Regions from separate parts of the Acidovorax sp. HDW3 genome, predicted to be linked through region 2. Evidence: riboswitches for the same ligand, from Rfam matches in the RefSeq annotation. Region 2 holds a riboswitch; the other holds the start of a gene.
The links. Region 2 has a riboswitch for thiamine pyrophosphate ahead of G7045_RS05660 (FAD-binding oxidoreductase). Riboswitches for the same ligand answer to the same signal wherever they lie in the genome.
Positions count from the first base shown of each region.

Region 1: linked by a shared signal. The riboswitch ahead of thiC (phosphomethylpyrimidine synthase ThiC) and the one ahead of G7045_RS05660 (FAD-binding oxidoreductase) in region 2 are both predicted to bind thiamine pyrophosphate.

Region 1 covers NZ_CP049885.1:2,459,349-2,467,754, reverse strand. Annotated here, with positions in the region: gene ftsZ (cell division protein FtsZ) at 1-236, shown strand, start outside; gene lpxC (UDP-3-O-acyl-N-acetylglucosamine deacetylase) at 370-1,293, shown strand; gene G7045_RS11325 (RNA-binding protein) at 1,478-1,783, opposite strand; gene infA (translation initiation factor IF-1) at 1,850-2,116, opposite strand; gene G7045_RS11315 (hypothetical protein) at 2,139-2,357, opposite strand; TPP riboswitch at 2,704-2,823, shown strand; gene thiC (phosphomethylpyrimidine synthase ThiC) at 2,914-4,794, shown strand; gene G7045_RS11305 (methyl-accepting chemotaxis protein) at 4,879-6,471, opposite strand; gene G7045_RS11300 (hypothetical protein) at 6,549-6,965, opposite strand; gene G7045_RS11295 (methyl-accepting chemotaxis protein) at 7,083-8,406, shown strand, end outside.
Region 2 covers NZ_CP049885.1:1,260,525-1,268,930, forward strand. Annotated here, with positions in the region: gene G7045_RS05630 (phosphotransferase family protein) at 1-160, opposite strand, end outside; gene G7045_RS05635 (Crp/Fnr family transcriptional regulator) at 188-907, opposite strand; gene G7045_RS05640 (hypothetical protein) at 1,151-3,250, shown strand; gene thiE (thiamine phosphate synthase) at 3,258-4,160, opposite strand; gene G7045_RS05650 (thiazole synthase) at 4,157-4,993, opposite strand; gene thiS (sulfur carrier protein ThiS) at 5,063-5,260, opposite strand; gene G7045_RS05660 (FAD-binding oxidoreductase) at 5,257-6,360, opposite strand; TPP riboswitch at 6,425-6,527, opposite strand; gene thiD (bifunctional hydroxymethylpyrimidine kinase/phosphomethylpyrimidine kinase) at 6,618-7,463, shown strand; gene G7045_RS05670 (NAD(P)/FAD-dependent oxidoreductase) at 7,467-8,406, opposite strand, start outside.

The DNA of each region.
Region 1 (8,406 bases), 1.2 Mb from region 2:
ACAACGTTGCCTACGCCATGCCCATGGGCGGCGGTTCTGCCCCCACCATGGGCAGCGCCAGCGGCATTACCGGCACCATCACGGGTGGCGCAGCCGGTAGCGATTACGCCGGGATGCAAGTGCCCAGCGTGTGGCGCAACAACCGCAACCAGGCAGCCGCCAAGGTGGATGCCCTGGCGTCCGGCGGCATGGACGATCTGGAAATTCCCGCTTTCCTGCGCAAGCAGGCGGACTGAGTTTCGGACTTTCGTCACGCAAAAGCCGCCGGTCATGCCGGCGGCTTTTATTTTTTAATGTTGATTTATTGCATGGCGGCGATAGCGACGCCGCCATGCCAGCCCAAGGTGGGCCGACTAAAATTTCCCCCCTATGCTCCAGCAACGCACGATCAAGACCTTGACCCGCGCCGTCGGCGTGGGCCTGCACAGCGGCCAGCGCGTGGAACTCACGCTGCGCCCGGCCCAGCCCGATACCGGCATCGTCTTTCGGCGCGTGGATTTGCCCGAGCCGGTGGATATCCCGATCAGTGCCGACGCCGTGGTCGATACGCGCATGGCTTCGACCATTGGCGTGGGCAGCGCCAAGGTGCACACCGTCGAGCACATCATGTCGGCCTGCGCCGGCCTGGGGCTGGACAACCTCTACATCGACATCACCGCCGAAGAGGTGCCGATCCTCGATGGTTCGTCGGCATCGTTCGTCTTCTTGCTGCAAAGCGCCGGCGTGCAGCTGCAAAAAGCGCCCAAGCGTTTCATCCGCGTGACGCAGCCGGTGGAGGTGCGCGAAGGCGCCGGGGCGCAGCTCAAGTGGGCGCGCCTGGAGCCGTACCACGGCTTCAAGCTGCGCTTCGAGATCGATTTTGCGCACCCGGCGGTGGATTCCACTGGCCAGTGCGTGGAGTTTGACCTGGGCGCCGGCAACTACGCGCGCGACATCGCCCGTGCCCGCACCTTTGGCTTTACGCGCGACGTCGAAATGCTGCGCACCCACGGCCTGGCGCTGGGCGGCGGGCTCGATAACGCCATCGTCATGGACGACTACAAGGTGCTCAACGCCGACGGCCTGCGCTACGACGATGAGTTCGCCAAGCACAAAATCCTCGACGCCATGGGCGACCTGTACCTCATCGGCAAGCCGCTGCTGGCCGCCTACAGCGCCTTTCGCAGCGGCCACGCCATGAACAACCAGCTGCTGCGCGCCCTGCTGGCCCAGCCCCAGGCCTGGGAGGTGGTGAGCTTTGCCGACGAGCGCCAGGCCCCGCAGGGGCTGGCGCAGCCAGTGCGCGCCTGGTGAAGCGGGGCGTTCTGGAAGGGGGCTATGTTCCTATTGATTCGGCCCTGTGAAGTTTGAACCGCTCGCCCTGAGCTTGTCGAAGGGCTTTGACCCTTCGTCAAGCTCAGGACAGGCCCAGCTCAGCCCGAACGGGATTTGAGACCTCACCGAGCCGGATCAATAGTCGCTCCCCTTCGGGCTGGGGTCAATAACGCTGGTTGCGGTAGCCGCCCCGATCACCGCCGCCAAAGTTCTGGCGCGGCTCCATCGGGCGGGCAATGTTGACGGTCAAGCTGCGGCCGTCCACAGACTTACCATTCGTGCCATCAATGGCGGCCTTGGCCTGTGCTTCGTTGTCCATTTCGACAAAACCAAAGCCTTTGGAGCGACCCGTATCGCGGTCCATCATGACCTTGGCGCTGGTGACTGTGCCGAATTCGGAAAAGAGTCCGATCAAGGTTTCATTGTTGACAGAGTAGGCCAGATTGCCGACATACAGTTTGTTGTTCATGGGTGTACTTTCAGTAAGAAAAGCCTGCAAGCAAGAAGCTGGCAGGCAAGGGGGTAAAAAGGGCGGTTAACGCCGGCGCGGCTGGGCAGGCCGGGGGGCGCCACCAGCGCGTTGTTCAATGTGCCGGAATGTCAGGCGGCCTTTGTTCAGGTCGTAGGGCGACATCTCCAGGGTGACGCGGTCGCCAGCGAGCACTTTGATGCGGTGTTTGCGCATTTTCCCGCCGGTGTAGGCGATGAGCTGGTGCCCGTTTTCAAGCGTCACACGGTAACGGGAATCGGGCAGGACTTCATCGACCTTCCCCTGCATTTCAATGAGTTCTTCTTTGGCCACGAGGCTCCTTGGTTGTGGCGCATCAGCCCAGCTGATTGGACAGCACCAGGCTGCGTCCTTCAGTCAGGGCATATTGCGCGGCTTGGGCCGCGCAGGAAAAGCGCGGGATAAAACGAAAAATACGGTCGTATACACCCCGGCGGATGGAGACCGAGGCAATGAAAAAGCCCTGTTCAGTGGACTTTGCGAGAGGCGTGACGACATAGTCGCCGACGCGCTCGGTGTGTGATGTGGAAAACATGAATAGAGATGACGCACGCGCTGGGCACCGGCCATCTGGAAAGGAGCAAGAACCCCGCAGCAATAGGCTGAGGGAGAATGAAATTCGGTGGGGGCGATGTGCGAATTTCCGGGAAAGCACGCCGGTGTGCGAGCCGATGCACTGGGTGTGTCTGTGTCTGCGGCTGCGAGCAATACGGGGGAGATGGCGTATTGATGTGTGGACACTGCAAAGGCGGGCAATAAAGCAGTGAACCTGCGGAGTATCCTGTATTTTTCCTGAAATTTCAAGGGGCATCAAAATAATGCGCTGTATTTTGGGGATGCAACATGCCCGGCGCATGGGAGGGGACTTGTGCCTATACTCTGCGCCTGCTCCGGGGTGCACGAAGAACGGGTTTCAGGCGTGCTGAGATGGTGGGCCCACCCACCGAAACCGCGAACTTGATCTGGGTCGTACCAGCGTAAGAAGAGCTGCAGTCGGGGACAGGTGCGCGCGTGGGCTTTACCAGGGCCGCGTGGCGCGACCCCCGGCAATTGCGGAGCATTCCACCCCCGTGTTTTGAGGAATGCCCGCCATGAACGCCCCCGACAGCTTCGCCACCTTGCTCGCCCGCACGCGCGAGTCCTTCCCCGCCTCCACCAAGAACTTCATCACCGGCAGCCGCGCCGACCTGCGCGTGCCGGTGCGCGACATTCAGCTGACCAATGGCGAGGTGGTGAGCGTGTACGACACCTCCGGCCCCTACACCGACCCTGCCGCCACCATCGACGTGAAAAAGGGCCTGGCCAGCGTGCGCGGCGCCTGGATTGCCGAGCGTGGCGACACCGAAAGCTACGAGGGCCGCAAGCCTGTCGCCCTGGACGACGGCAGCAAGAGCGAAGACGCTGCCCGCCTGGCCCAGCTGCGCCTGGAGGCCGCTGCCCTGCAGCGCGCGCCGCTGCGCGCCAAGTCTGGCCGCAACGTGACGCAGATGCACTACGCACGCCAAGGCATCATCACCCCCGAGATGGAATACGTGGCCCTGCGCGAGAACGGCAAGCGCGAGTGGATGGCGCAGTACATGCAGGATGCCGCGCGCGAAAAGCGCCTGGCTGGCAACCCGCTGGGTGCCATGATTCCCAAAATCATCACCCCCGAATTCGTGCGCGATGAAGTCGCCCGGGGCCGCGCCATCATCCCGGCCAACATCAACCACCCCGAGGTCGAGCCCATGGCCATCGGGCGCAACTTCCTGGTCAAAATCAACGCCAACATCGGCAACTCCGCCGTCACCTCCAGCATCGAGGAAGAAGTGGAAAAGCTGGTCTGGGCCATCCGCTGGGGTGCGGACAACGTCATGGATCTGTCCACCGGCAAGAACATCCACACCACGCGCGACTGGATCGTGCGCAACTCGCCCGTGCCGATTGGCACCGTGCCCATCTACCAGGCGCTGGAAAAGGTCGGCGGCATTGCCGAAGATTTGACCTGGGAAATCTTCCGCGACACGCTGATCGAGCAGGCCGAGCAGGGCGTGGACTACTTCACCATCCACGCTGGCGTGCGCCTGGCCTACATCCACCTCACCGCCGCACGGCGCACGGGCATCGTCTCGCGCGGCGGCTCCATCATGGCCAAGTGGTGCATGGCGCACCACAAGGAAAGCTTCCTCTACACGCACTTTGAGGACATCTGCGACATCATGAAGGCGTACGACGTGGCCTTCAGCCTGGGCGACGGCCTGCGCCCCGGCTGCGCCTCCGACGCCAACGACGAAGCCCAGTTTGCCGAGCTGCACACCCTGGGCGAGCTGACGCAAATCGCCTGGAAGCACGACGTGCAGACCATGATCGAAGGCCCCGGCCACGTGCCCATGCACATGATCCAGGCCAACATGACCGAGCAGCTCAAGACCTGCCACGAGGCGCCGTTCTACACCCTGGGCCCGCTGACCATCGACATCGCCCCCGGCTACGACCACATCGCCAGCGCCATTGGCGCCGCCATGATCGGCTGGATGGGCACGGCCATGCTGTGCTACGTCACGCCCAAGGAGCACCTGGGCCTGCCCGACCGCGATGATGTGAAGCAAGGGATCATTGCCTACAAGATCGCCGCGCACGCGGCCGACGTGGCCAAGGGGCACCCGGGCGCACGGGCGCGCGACGATGCGCTCAGCCAGGCGCGTTTTGACTTCCGCTGGCAAGACCAGTTCAACCTCGGCCTGGACCCCGAAACGGCGCAGGAATACCACGACGAGACGCTGCCCAAGGACGCGGCCAAGGTGGCGCACTTCTGCAGCATGTGCGGCCCCAAGTTCTGCTCGATGAAGATCACGCAGGAGGTGCGCGACTTTGCCGCCGCCAAGGGCGTGGCCGAAGGCGCAGCGCTGGCCGAGGGCATGGCGCAGAAGGCGCAGGAATTCAACCGCGCGGGCGGTGAGTTCTACATTCCCATCCACGCCGACAAAGCATAAAAATGTGAGCGCCTGACGCTTGCTGGACAAGGGGTTGAAAGGGTTTTCCCTTTCAACCCCTTTGTTTTTGAGCGCTAGCAGCTCTCAAATAGATAGCGCCAGGGGCGCTGCCTCGGGCAGGATGAAGCGGCTGACCAGGGCGCTGAGTTCGTCCGCCTGGCCGCGCAGCTGCGCCGTGGCACCCACGGATTGTTCGGCCAGGGCGGCGTTTTTCTGCGTCATATGGTCGAGCTGATTGAGCGCCTGGCCGATGGCGCTGATGTCGCTGCGCTGCGCTTGGCTGTGGGCGCGGATGTCGTGCATGGCGCGCGCCGTGTGCGCGATGGCGTCGGCCACCTGCGCCATGCGTGCGTCGGCTGCCTGCGTCAGAGCGCTGCTGTGGGTGATCTGCTGCTGCGCCTGCTCGATCAGCGCCTTGATCTCACGCGCCGCCTCGGCGGAACGACCGGCGAGCTGGCGCACCTCGCCGGCGACGACGCCAAAGCCGCGCCCGAACTCGCCGGCGTGGGCGGCCTCGATGGCGGCGTTGAGCGCGAGCAAATTGGTCTGGAAAGCCAGGGCGTCGATCACGCCCGTAATGGCGCCGATGCGCGCTGCGCTGCCCTCGAGCGCCGCCATGCTCTGCCCCACCTGCGCCACCACCTGCTGGCCATGCTGCGCCTGGGCGGCGGCGTGCACGGCCTGGCTCTCGGTGCGCTCGGCGGTGTGGGCCGACTGCTGCACCGCCTGCTGCACCTGCGCCAGTGCGGCGGCGGTTTGCTGCAGGCTGGCGGCGGCCTGGTCGGTGCGCAGCGCCAGATCGACGTTGCCGCTGGCCATCTCACCCGTGGCCTGGTGCAGGCCGTGCACGCTGGCTCGCACCTGCTGCGCCAGGCGGCGCAGGGCCTCTTGCATGGTGGCCAGGGCGGTGAGCATGTGGCCGGTCTCGTCGCGCCCGTGGCCGGCAATGTTGCGGCGCAGATCCAGGGCGGCGACGCGATCGGCCGTGGCGCGCGCCAGGGCAATCGGGCGCGTGATGCTGCGCACCAGCCACAGCACCAGCGCCAATCCCAACACCAGCGCCAGCGTGCCAAACAGCAGCAGCGCCTGGCGTGCGCGGGCGCTCCACTGCGCCACCTGCTGCGCATCGGCGTCGATCGCCTGGCGCTGCGCCGTGCCCAGCGCCGCCAGGGCCGCCTGCTGGGCCTGTGCGGCGGGCAGGAATTCTTGCGTGTAGACGGCGTGGATGCGCGCCGTCAGGCCAAAGCTGCGCGCCTGCAAGAGCGCCTGGCGCGCGGTGTCAAAAGTTTGGGCGCTGGCGTGCACCTGCGCCAGCAGGGCTTGCTCGGCACGGCCTTGCAGCTGCTGTGCCAGTGGCGCCAGCAGGGCGGCGTATTGCTGCTCGGTGGCGGCAATGTCGGCGCCCAGGGCGTCGCCCACTTCAGGTTCGGAGCTGAGCGCCACGGCCTTGTAACGCTCGGTGTTGAGCGCCTGCAGGCGCTGGGCGTCGGCCAGCAGGCGCTCTTGTGCGAGCTGGTGCGTGACGATGTCGTCGGTGGCCTGGCCGATGCGCGCGAGCGCCCACAGCCCCATGCCCGAACCGGCCAGGCCGAGTGTGAGCAGCAGAAAAAAAAGTGCCAGCAGGCGTCGGCCCAAAGTACCAATCGACGGGGCAGAGGGGAAGGAGGATGTGGCCATATGCAACAGAAAGACAGTGACCCGGATGGGCTGGCTGCCGACTGTGCCTGGCAAATGTGACAATATGTTCTAAAGCCTCAAATTGTTGCCGGCCCGTTGCGGGCGTGCAGTTGCGGGCTTTGCGCGAACAGCCAGCCGGTGGCATCGAGGATGTCGAGCAGGTGCTGGCCGTCTTGCTGGTAGTGAACCTCGGTGCCTGTTGGCGCCTGCAGCGTGGGCAGCAGCTGGCGCAGCAGCAACAGGGCGCTGGCCTGGGTGTTGGCGCTGATATCGACGCGCAGCCAAGCCAGGCGCCGACCGTTGGCGCTGACCTCGCCCAGCGATGCGCCCCAGCCCAGTACCTCGCCCAGGCCCTGGGTGCGCAGTGCTTGGTCGATGGTGTTTTCGCGCTGGTGCAGTGGATCGTGCCCATGCCGTTCCACGGGCAGGCGCAGGTAGATAAAGCACTGCGGTGTGCTTGGGTGGGCGTAGCGGGGGTCGGGGGTGAAGTCCATGGTGTGCTTGTACACCAGGTGGCGCGTGCGGGCTTTTCCTCTGTACCGGCAGGCGGTGGCGGGCCTACAGTCGGCGCCCATACCGCTCACGAGGCGGTGGCCAAGGAAGGTGCTGTGATGGAAATATGGGGTCGGATTTCGATGCGTATGCGGTTGTACTTCGCCACCGGGTTCGCGCTGGTGCTGCTGGCGTTGGTCGGGGCTTTGGGCTACGGCGCACTGGACAACACCCGCAGCGTGCTGCGCGATTTGTTTGCGCACCAGGTGGGGGCGCTGACCGACATGGCCGAGGTGCGCCTGGGCCTGGGGCAGCTGCGGCTGGCGGAGAAGTCGCTGATGATCAACAGCAGCAACGCCGTCGAGGTGCAGACGCAGCAGGAGCTCTGGAACACGCAGCTGCAGCAGCTGCGCCAGCGCCTGCAGCGGCTGCAGGCGCTGCCCGGGAAGGATGCGGCCTGGCCAGCGGCCATGGCCAAGGTGCAGGAGGGGCTGCAGGCGTACGAGGCCGGGTTGTCGCCGATTTTTGCCCGGGTCGCCAGCACCGAGCTCGACACCGTCGTCGCCGCTGCCTACGCTGAGCAGTTCCAGGGCCAGGTGCAGGAGGTCGATGCGCAATTGGCGCAACTGGCCGCAGAGGCACGCACGCGCATGGAGGCGGCGCAGGCGGCGCTGGAGCAGCGCACCGCACTCATGGCGGTGCTGATGGCGGCGGCCGTGGTGCTGGCGCTGCTCGTGCTGCTGCCGCTGACGCTGTCGAGCGTGCGGGCGCTGACGCGCTCGCTGGCGCAGGCGCGTGCACTGGCCGAGCGCATTGCCGCTGGCGACCTGACGCAGGATGCCGTGGCCCAGGCAGGCGATGAACTCGGCCAGCTGATTGCCGCCATGGGCCGGATGCAGCAGGCGCTGCGCGAGCTGGTGGGCCAGGTGCAACAGGCGGCGGGCAACATCTCCACCGCCAGCGCCGAGATCGCTGGCGGCAACCAGGATCTGAGCCTGCGCACCGAGCAGGCGGCAAGCAATTTGCAGCAGACGGCGGCATCGATGGCGCAGCTGACGGCGAGCGTGCAGCAAAGCGCCGAGGCTGCGCACACTGCCAGCGGTTTTTCCGGCGCTGCCGCCGGCGTTGCCGAGCGCGGCGGCGCCGTGGTGCAGCAGGTGGTGCAGACCATGGGCACGATTTCCGAAAGCTCGCGGCGGATCGGCGACATCACCGGCGTGATCGACTCCATCGCCTTCCAGACCAACATCCTGGCGCTGAACGCGGCGGTCGAGGCCGCGCGCGCTGGCGAGCAGGGGCGGGGGTTTGCCGTCGTCGCCGCCGAGGTGCGGCAGCTGGCACAGCGCAGCGCCGAGGCGGCGCGTGAAATCAAGGGCCTGATCCAGACCTCGGTGCAGCGCGTCGATGGCGGCGCCCGCCTGGTGGGTGAAGCGGGCACCACCA
Region 2 (8,406 bases):
TGTAGGTCGGGTTGGACTGCCCGCCCTTGAACATTTCCACCGTCAGCGGGCCGGCAAAACCCGGCAGGTGCTGCGCCAGCCAGGTGGCCAGGGCGTTGGTGTCGAAGCTGTGGCGCTCGCTCACGGGGCGGGTGCCTTGGAAATGGTCAAAGTTGCTCATGGGCAGTGAGTGGGGTCGTTAAAAAAGTTATGAATCAGCCACGGCAATGCGCAGCAGCGCTTCGCGCTGGCGCACCACCAGGCCACTGGGCTCGATGCGGATCGCGTCCTCGCGCTCCATGGCCTTGAGTTCCTGGTTCACGCGCTGGCGCGAGGCGCCCAGCAGCTGGGCCAGTTCTTCCTGCGCCAGCTGCAGGCTGATGCGGATCTCGCCATCGCTCGACAGGCTGGGCGCGCCGTAGCTGCGCACCAGGTGCAGCAGCTGCTTGGCCAGGCGCGCGCGCAGCGGCAGGGTGTTCAAATCCTCGACCAGGCCGTAGAGCTGGCGGATGCGCCGCGCGTGCAGGCGCAACAGCGCCTCGTACAGCTCGACGTGCTGGGCCAGGATTTTTTGAAAATCGGCCTTGGAGACGCACAGCATGGTGGTCTCGCCATGGGCGTAGGCGTCGTGCGTGCGCCGGTCGCCGTCGAACAGCGCCACATCGCCCAGCCAGATGCCGGGCTCGACGTAGGTCAGCGTGATCTGCTTGCCCGACAGCGAGGTCGAGCTCACGCGCACCGCACCCCGGGCGCAGGCCGTCCACTCCTCGGGCAGGTCGCCGCGTGCACAGATGAGTGCACCATCCTTGAACCGTTTGACGTAAGCGCATCGCAGAATGTCGTGCCGCAGGGAGGGCGAAAGGCTTGAAAACCAGCGACCGGAATTGATCGCTTCTCTTTCTTCAATCGTAAGAATGGGGTCGTCCATGGTCTGTCGTTTGGGTGACTGGGGATGGCTGCATTGTCGCGTGGGGGACGAGTGCTGCTGGTCGCTTGGGTGTCTATCCTGGAAAACGCTATTTAATTGTTTGATACGATTGTTTTTCATAATCGAGTTTTGCACCCCTTTTCTGCTGCTGTCAGCGGGGCCATCCATGCCAGAATGGCCTGCACAAAAAAAGAAACTACTGTGAAAAAACGTCACATTCTTCTGGGGAGTAGCCTCTGTGCCATGGCGTGCAGCGTGGCGGCCCTGACTTTGGGCCCCAGCCACAGCACGGTGGTGTTGGGCGCGCCGATTGATTTGGTTTTCCCCGTCGAGCCCGACCCCGGCATGAGCCTGGCCGAAGCCTGCTTGAAGGCGCGGGTGATCGACGGCGAGCTGGAGGTGGGCGCCTCGCTCGTGCGCGTCAGCCCTGTGCCGGCGCGCGCCGGACACAGCCCGGCAGTGCGGGTGCAGGCCTTTACGGCGGCGCGCGAGCCGGTGCTGCAAGTGATCCTGATGGCGGGTTGCCAGGGCGCCGTCTCGCGCAGCTACACCTTTTTGACCGAGCCGCCGCTGTCTGCGCGCGGCCTGCAGGCACCGATTGACGTGGCGCGCCTGGCGCCGCCGGTGGCCGCTAAAACAGCCGCCGCCGCAGAGGCTGCGGCTGAAAAACCAGGCCGCCGCGCGCCGGCGCGCACCAAGGCCCAGCCCCAGGACGGCAGCGCAGCCCCCGCCCCCAAAGCCCTGCGCCCGGCAGCGCCGGCACGCAAGGCGGCCCCCCTGCCGTCGCCGCTGCCCACGGTGCGTGAGCGGCTGGTGATGGAGCCCCTGGAATTTTTCAGCGACACCGCTGCCACGCTGCACCTGAGCACCACCTTGACGCTGCCGCCGGGCGAGCCCGATGCGGCCGCGCGCGCGCAGGCGCTGGCGCTGTGGCAGGTGCTGCGCGCCGAGCCCCAAGAGCTGGCAGCGCACATGCAGGCCCAGGCCCAGGTCGAGCGCCTGAGCGCCGACCTGGCCCAGGCGCAAAGCCAGGGCAGCCAGGTGCGGGCCGACCTGGCAGTGGCGCAGGCGCAGCTCGAAAGAATGCAAGAGGAGCGCTTTGCCCCCGCCGTGGTCTATGGCCTGGGTGGGGCCGTGCTGCTGCTCGCTGGCCTGCTGGGCTGGAGCTGGCGGCGCGGCCAGCAGCGCCAGGGCCAGCAGCAGCGTGCCTGGCGCGATTCGGTGGCGCACGCGGTGGCGCTCGGGCAAAACTCCGTGCCTGCGCAGCCGTCAGCGCCTGCAACCGTGCCCGCGACGATGCCAGCGCCAGCGCCAGAACCGGCGCCGGCCATGGCCTCGGCCTCGGCCTCGGCCTCCGTGCCGCTGGCGCAGGGGAGCGATGAATCGCCCACCTTGCCGCTGCCAACGGCTTTGCCGTCGGCACAGCAGCCAGCGCCGCAGCGGGTGCAGGCGCAGCAGCCGGCGGCAACGCTTTCGGCCAACCAGGCCGCGCTGCAGCTCGTCAACCCCGAGGAGCTGTTCGACATCTTGCAGCAGGCCGAATTTTTCATCTCCGTGGGCGAGCACGAACAGGCCATTGCCGTGCTGCGCCAGCACATTGCCGAGCGTGGTGCCAGCTCGCCCTTTAGCTACCTGGAGCTGCTGCGCCTGTACCACCAGCTTGGGCGGGCCGATGATTTCGAGCTGCTGCGCACGCAGTTCATGCGCCGCTTCAACGCCGAGCTGCAGCCTTTTGCCCGCTTTGCCGACCAGGGGCGCAACCTGCTGTACTACACGGATGCCTTGGCGGAAATCGAGGAGCAGTGGACATCGGCCTCGGTGCTGGGGCTGCTCGAAGGCTATTTGTTTTTGCAAGAAGGCCAGGGTGCCAGTGCCCCGGCTTTTGACCTGGCCGCTTACGACGATCTGCTGCTCTTGCTGAGCATTGCCCAGACCACCCCGGCCAGCGCCCGGGGCGCACCGCCGCCGCGCCAGCGCACCACGCCGCTGGGGCCGCCGGCGGCGCCGGCGCTGCCCGAGGTGCAGCCGGCTGCGCCCGACTGGGGCCAGGCGTCGAGCGAGCCGCCGCAGCCGGTGGCGGCGCAGACGCTCGATTTTTTGCTCGATGACCTGGCGCTCGAACCCTACAGCCGCCCCGCGCCCCTGGCGGCCAAGCCGCTGTCGCAGGCCATGCTGGACGTGGACTTGAGCGCGCCCCCACCCATCACCTTGAACGATTTGCCCGACATGGCCCCCACCCCGGCGCCCGCGCCAGGCCAGGCCGTGGGTTTTGGCGCCAGCGACGACAAATTCGAGCTGCGCTTTGAACTGGAGCACAAAGAGCGGCCTGGGCCGCGCTTTTGACGCCGGCTCAGGCGGCCAGCAGCTGCAATAGCTGCTGCGCCTGCTGCTCCGGCTCGGGCGCCTGGACCAGGGCGCGCACCACCGCGATCGAGCCCACGCCGGTGGCGCGGATGGCGCCAAACTGCTCCGCCCCAATGCCGCCAATGGCGACCAGCGGGTAGCCCGCCAGCAGCTGCACATAGGCCGTGAGCCGCGCCAGGCCCTGGGGGGCTGTGGCCATTTTTTTCAGCGTCGTGGGGAACACGGCACCCAGGGCGATGTAGCTCGGCGCCACGGCGTCGGCACGCAGCATCTCGGCGTAGCCGTGGGTGCTCAGGCCCAGGCGCAGGCCGCTGGCGCGCAGCGCGGCGAGCTCGGCAGCGCTGAGTGCATCGAGGTCTTCCTGCCCCAGGTGCACGCCGTAGGCGCCGGCGGCGATGGCTTCGCGCCAATGGTCGTTGATGAACAGCCGCGCGCCCGTGCCCTGCACGGCGGTCACGGCGGCGTGCACCTCCTGCGCCACCACGGCAGCCTCTTCACTCTTGCAGCGCAGCTGCAGCGTGGGCACGCCGGCGCGGGCCATGCGCGCCACCCAGGCGGCGTCGGGCAGCACGGCGTACAGGCCCAGTTGCGCCGGGCAGGCGGGGAAGGCGCCGGCGCGTGCGCGCCCCTGCACGCCAAAGTCGCGCCCGTCGGCGGGCCAGAGCGTGGCGTCAAACTGGCCCAGGCGGGCGCTTTGGCGCTCCCAGGCCTGGGCCAGGCACTGCGCGTCGGCGGCGATAAAACCCAGCTGGCTGCAGGCCGCGAGCGCGCCCTGGTAGATGCTGCTGGCATGGGCCGGGCTGGGGGGCGTTGGTTGGGCGGCAAAACCCTGCCAGCGGGCGGCGTGAGCGGTGACGATGGCCTGCGCCAAAGCGGCGGCGCTGTTCATGCGCGCGCCTGCTCGTGGTGCCAGAAGGGCGTGCCCAGCACCGGCGTGCTCGGCTGCGCGGCCTCTTGCTGCGCCATGGCGCCGGCACGGCGTGCGGCGCGGCCGGCGGCGACGGCGTCGGCAAAGGCGCCGGCCATGGCCACGGGGTCTTGCGCCAGGGCGACGGCGGTGTTGAGCAGCACGCCGTCAAAGCCCCATTCCATCACCTGGCAGGCGTGCGAGGGCAGGCCCAGGCCGGCATCGACCAGCAGCGGCACGGCCAGGCGCTCGCGCAAGAGCTGCAGGGCGTAGGGGTTCATGGGCCCGCGCCCGGTGCCAATCGGTGCGGCCCAGGGCATGATGGCCTGGCAGCCGACATCGACCAGGCGCTGGCATTGCACCAGGTCTTCGGTGCAGTAGGGCAGCACCTGAAAGCCGTCTTTGATGAGCAGGGCGGCGGCTTCGATGGTGCGCTGGCTGTCGGGCTGCAGGGTGTAGTCGTCGCCGATGACTTCGAGCTTGATCCAGGGCGTGTCGAAGACTTCGCGCGCCATCTGCGCCGTCGTCACGGCTTCTTGCACGCTGTGGCAGCCGGCGGTGTTGGGCAGCACCGGCACCTGCAGTTTCTTCAGCAGCTCCCAAAAGCCGTGGCCGCCCTGGCTGCCGGTGTTGACGGCGTTGATGCCCTGGCGGCGCAGCGAGGCCGTGACCATGGCCGGCCGCGCGCGGGCCACGGCCGCTTCGAGCAGCGCCGGCGAGGGGTAGCGCGCCGTGCCCAGCAGCAGGCGGCTGGCAAAGCGCTGGCCGTAGAGTACGAGCGCGTCTTGGGGTTCGGTTGCGGTGGGGGTCGTCATGTGGATTACTCCTGTTTTGATAGCTGCTGGCGCTTGTCTGGCAAGCGCTAGAGCCATTTTTTATTGGTATCAGCCGCCGGTCACGGGGGAGATGACCTCGACCGCGTCGCCCTCGTGCAGCGCGCAGCTGGCGTAGGCGCTGCGCGGCACGAAGGAGGTGTTCACGGCCACGGCAAATGGTGGGCGCGCGGCGAGGGCGGCGAGGGCATCTTGCACCGTGGCGGCGTCCGGCAGGGTGAAGGGCTGCTGGTTGATGGTGACGTTCATTCGAAGGCCGGCCCTTGCAGGGCAATGCCCCATTGCTGCGCCAGCGCGCTGCTGCCCTGGGTGAGCAGCTGCAGGGCGGCGTCGTGCAGCGCGGGCGCCTGCATGAAGCCGTGGCGGTACATGCCGTTGAGCTCCAGCACCCGGGGCTGGATTTGGCGGATGGCGGGCTGGTTGTCGGGCAGGGTGGGGCGGCAGTGGGTGTTGAGCTCCAGGATGCGGCCCTCGGCAAAGCCGCTGTGGATGGCGTACACGGCGCTCAGCAGCTCCAGCGCCGAGCGCACGCTCACGCCCGAGCGGTCGTCCGATTCGATCTCGGTGGCGCCGATGACGAACACATGGTTTTCCTTGGGCGCGACGTAGATGGCGTAGCGCGGGTGCACCAGGCGCGTGGGGCGCGCGAGCGTGACCTCGGGGGCGTGGATGCGGATGACCTCGCCGCGTACGCCGCGCACCTGCGGCCATTGGCGGGCGGCGCCAATGCCCCGGCAGTCGAGCAGCCAGTCCGGGCCGCCGGCCTGGCCGGGGGTGAAGTCGCCCACCTCGCGCGGGCTGTGCCAGTGCGCCTGCACGCCCAGCTGCTGCATCTGCAGCGTGAGGGCGGCAAACAGCTGGCGGTTGTCGATCTGGCCTTCGCCCGGCAGCAGCAGGCCCTGGGCAAAGCGCCCGGCCAGGGCCGGGTCGGCCTGGGCCACGCCCTCGGCGTCCAGGGCCTGCATGTCCGGCAGGCCGCTGACCTGGCCCCGGGTGCGCTCGAACAGGCTGCGCAGGCGCGCCGCCTCGGGCGCGTCCTGGCGGTGCCAGACGACGAGGGTGCCGTTTTGCTGCCAGTACACCGGCGCCGGCAGCGCTGCGATCAGCTCGGGCCAGCGCGTGAGCGCGTGCTGGCCCATGCGCACGATGTTGGCCTCGGCCACCACCGATTCGGCCAGGGGCGCGACCATGGCGGCGGCCACCGTGGCGGCCGAGCCCTCGCCGGCCGGGCCGGCGGCGTCGAAAATCTCCACCCGGTGTCCCTGGCGTGCCAGGCTGGTGGCCAGCAGGCGCCCGAGCAGGCCGGCGCCGAGGATGGTGATGGAGGAGGAAGCAGCGAGGGTGTGCATGGCGAGGTGTCCGCAGTCCTGAAAAGGTTCAAGGGAGGGGACAAAACGCGGGGCGCGGGCAGGCGCTGCGCCGGTGAAAACTCCCCACGCCAGCATGATCTGGATCGGGTGCGGAGGGTGTTTCTCAGCCGGCCATCTGCACGATGGAGGCACCCCTGTTTCGTCCGTGGCGGCGATTACAGCACAGCCCGCAAGGCCCTGGGCTTGACCTGGGGCAGATCGTGGGCACGCTGCTGGCAGCGGCCATAATTTTCACCATGACCCGTTTGCACGACTTTCCCACTGCGCGCCGCTACGTGCGCGTGCTCTCCATCGCCGGCTCCGACAGCGGCGGCGGCGCCGGTATCCAGGCCGACCTCAAAACCTTCAGCGCCCTGGGCTGCTACGGCATGACGGCGGTGAGCGCCATCACGGCGCAAAACACCTGCGGCGTGCGCGCCATCCACGGCGTGCCGCCAGACATCCTGCGCGCGCAGATTGCCGCCGTGGTGGAAGACATCGGCGTCGATGCCGTCAAGATCGGCATGTTGCATTCGCCCGAGGTGGTGGCCGTGGTGGCCCAGGCGATCCGCGAGTACCAGCTGGCGCAGGTGGTGCTCGACCCGGTGATGGTCGCCACCAGCGGCGACCGCCTGATGGCCGAGGAAACCGTGGCCGTGCTGGTGCGCGAGCTGTTTCCCCTGGCCACCGTCGTCACCCCCAACCTGGACGAGGCGGCGCTGCTGCTGGGCCGGCCGGTGGCCGATGCGGATGCGCTGGACGCAGCGGCGCAGGCGCTGCTGGCGTTGGGCGCGCGCGCCGTGCTGCTCAAGGGCGGGCACCTGCCTGGCGACTGGGTGGTGGACCTGCTGGCCCAGCCCGGTGCGCCGCTGCAGCGCCTGGAGAGTGCGCGCATCGCCACGCCCAACGGCCACGGCACGGGCTGCACGCTGTCGTCGGCGGTGGCGGCGTATTTGGCCCAGGGCCTGCCGCTGGCGCAGGCCGTGGCGCAGGCACGCGCCTACATCCTGGGCGCCATTGCGGCGGGCGCAGGCGTGCGCACCGGCAGCGGCCAGGGGCCGCTCAACCATGGCTTTGCGCCGCTGGCGCAGCTGCAGCGCTGAAAATTAAGAAACGCCCAGGCGCTGCTGCAGCAAGGCGCTGCTGCTGGTGTATTCGAGCGCAATTTTGTCCCCGGCCAGCCATTCGGCGGCGGCAAAGGCGGCCAGCGTGGCCTCGTGAAAGCCGCAGGCGATGAGCTTGCGCTTGCCGGGGTAGCTGACGGCGTCGCCCACGGCGTAGATGCCGGGCACGCGGGTGGCAAAAGTGGCCGGATCGACCACGAGCTGCTTGCGTTCGAGCTGCAGGCCCCAGTCGGCAATGGGGCCCAGGCGCGGCACCAGGCCCAGGCGCACGATGAGCTGATCCAGGGGTATCTGGCGTGGTGGGCCTTCGGGGGGCAGGATTTCGAGTGCCGTCAGGCGCCCCTGCTGCTGCACGGCGCCGCAGGCCACGCCGATGGTGACGTGGATGCGCCCGGCTGCGCGCAGCGTGTGCAGTTGCGCCAGCAGCTCTGGCGGGGCGTCGAACACGTCGCGCCGGTGCTGCAGGGTGATGTGTGCGGCCCGCCGGGCCTCGGGGGCCGTGGCGCAGTCAATGGCCTGCTGCACGGCCGCCTCGCCCCCGCCGTGGATGACGATGCGCAGGCCCGCCAGGCAGGCCCGGGGCGGCAGCTGGTGCAGCAGCTGGGTGCCACCAAAGACTTCCAGCCCCGGCAGTTTGAGCGTGCGCGGCACAAAGGCGCCGACGCCGCTGGCGACGAACACGCAGCGCGCCTGCACCGCCGTTCCCTGGGCCGTGCGCAGGAGAAAACCGCCTTCGGGCAGGATTTCGAGCTGCTCCACCGGCGCGCCCAGTTGCCACTGCGGTGCAAAGGGCTGGATTTGCGTGGAGAGGCGCTGCACCAGTTCATTGCCGGTGCAGGCGGGCAGGGCGGGAATGTCGTAGATCGGCTTGTCGCCGTAGAGCTGGGCGCATTGCCCGCCGGGGGCGGGCAGGGCGTCGAAC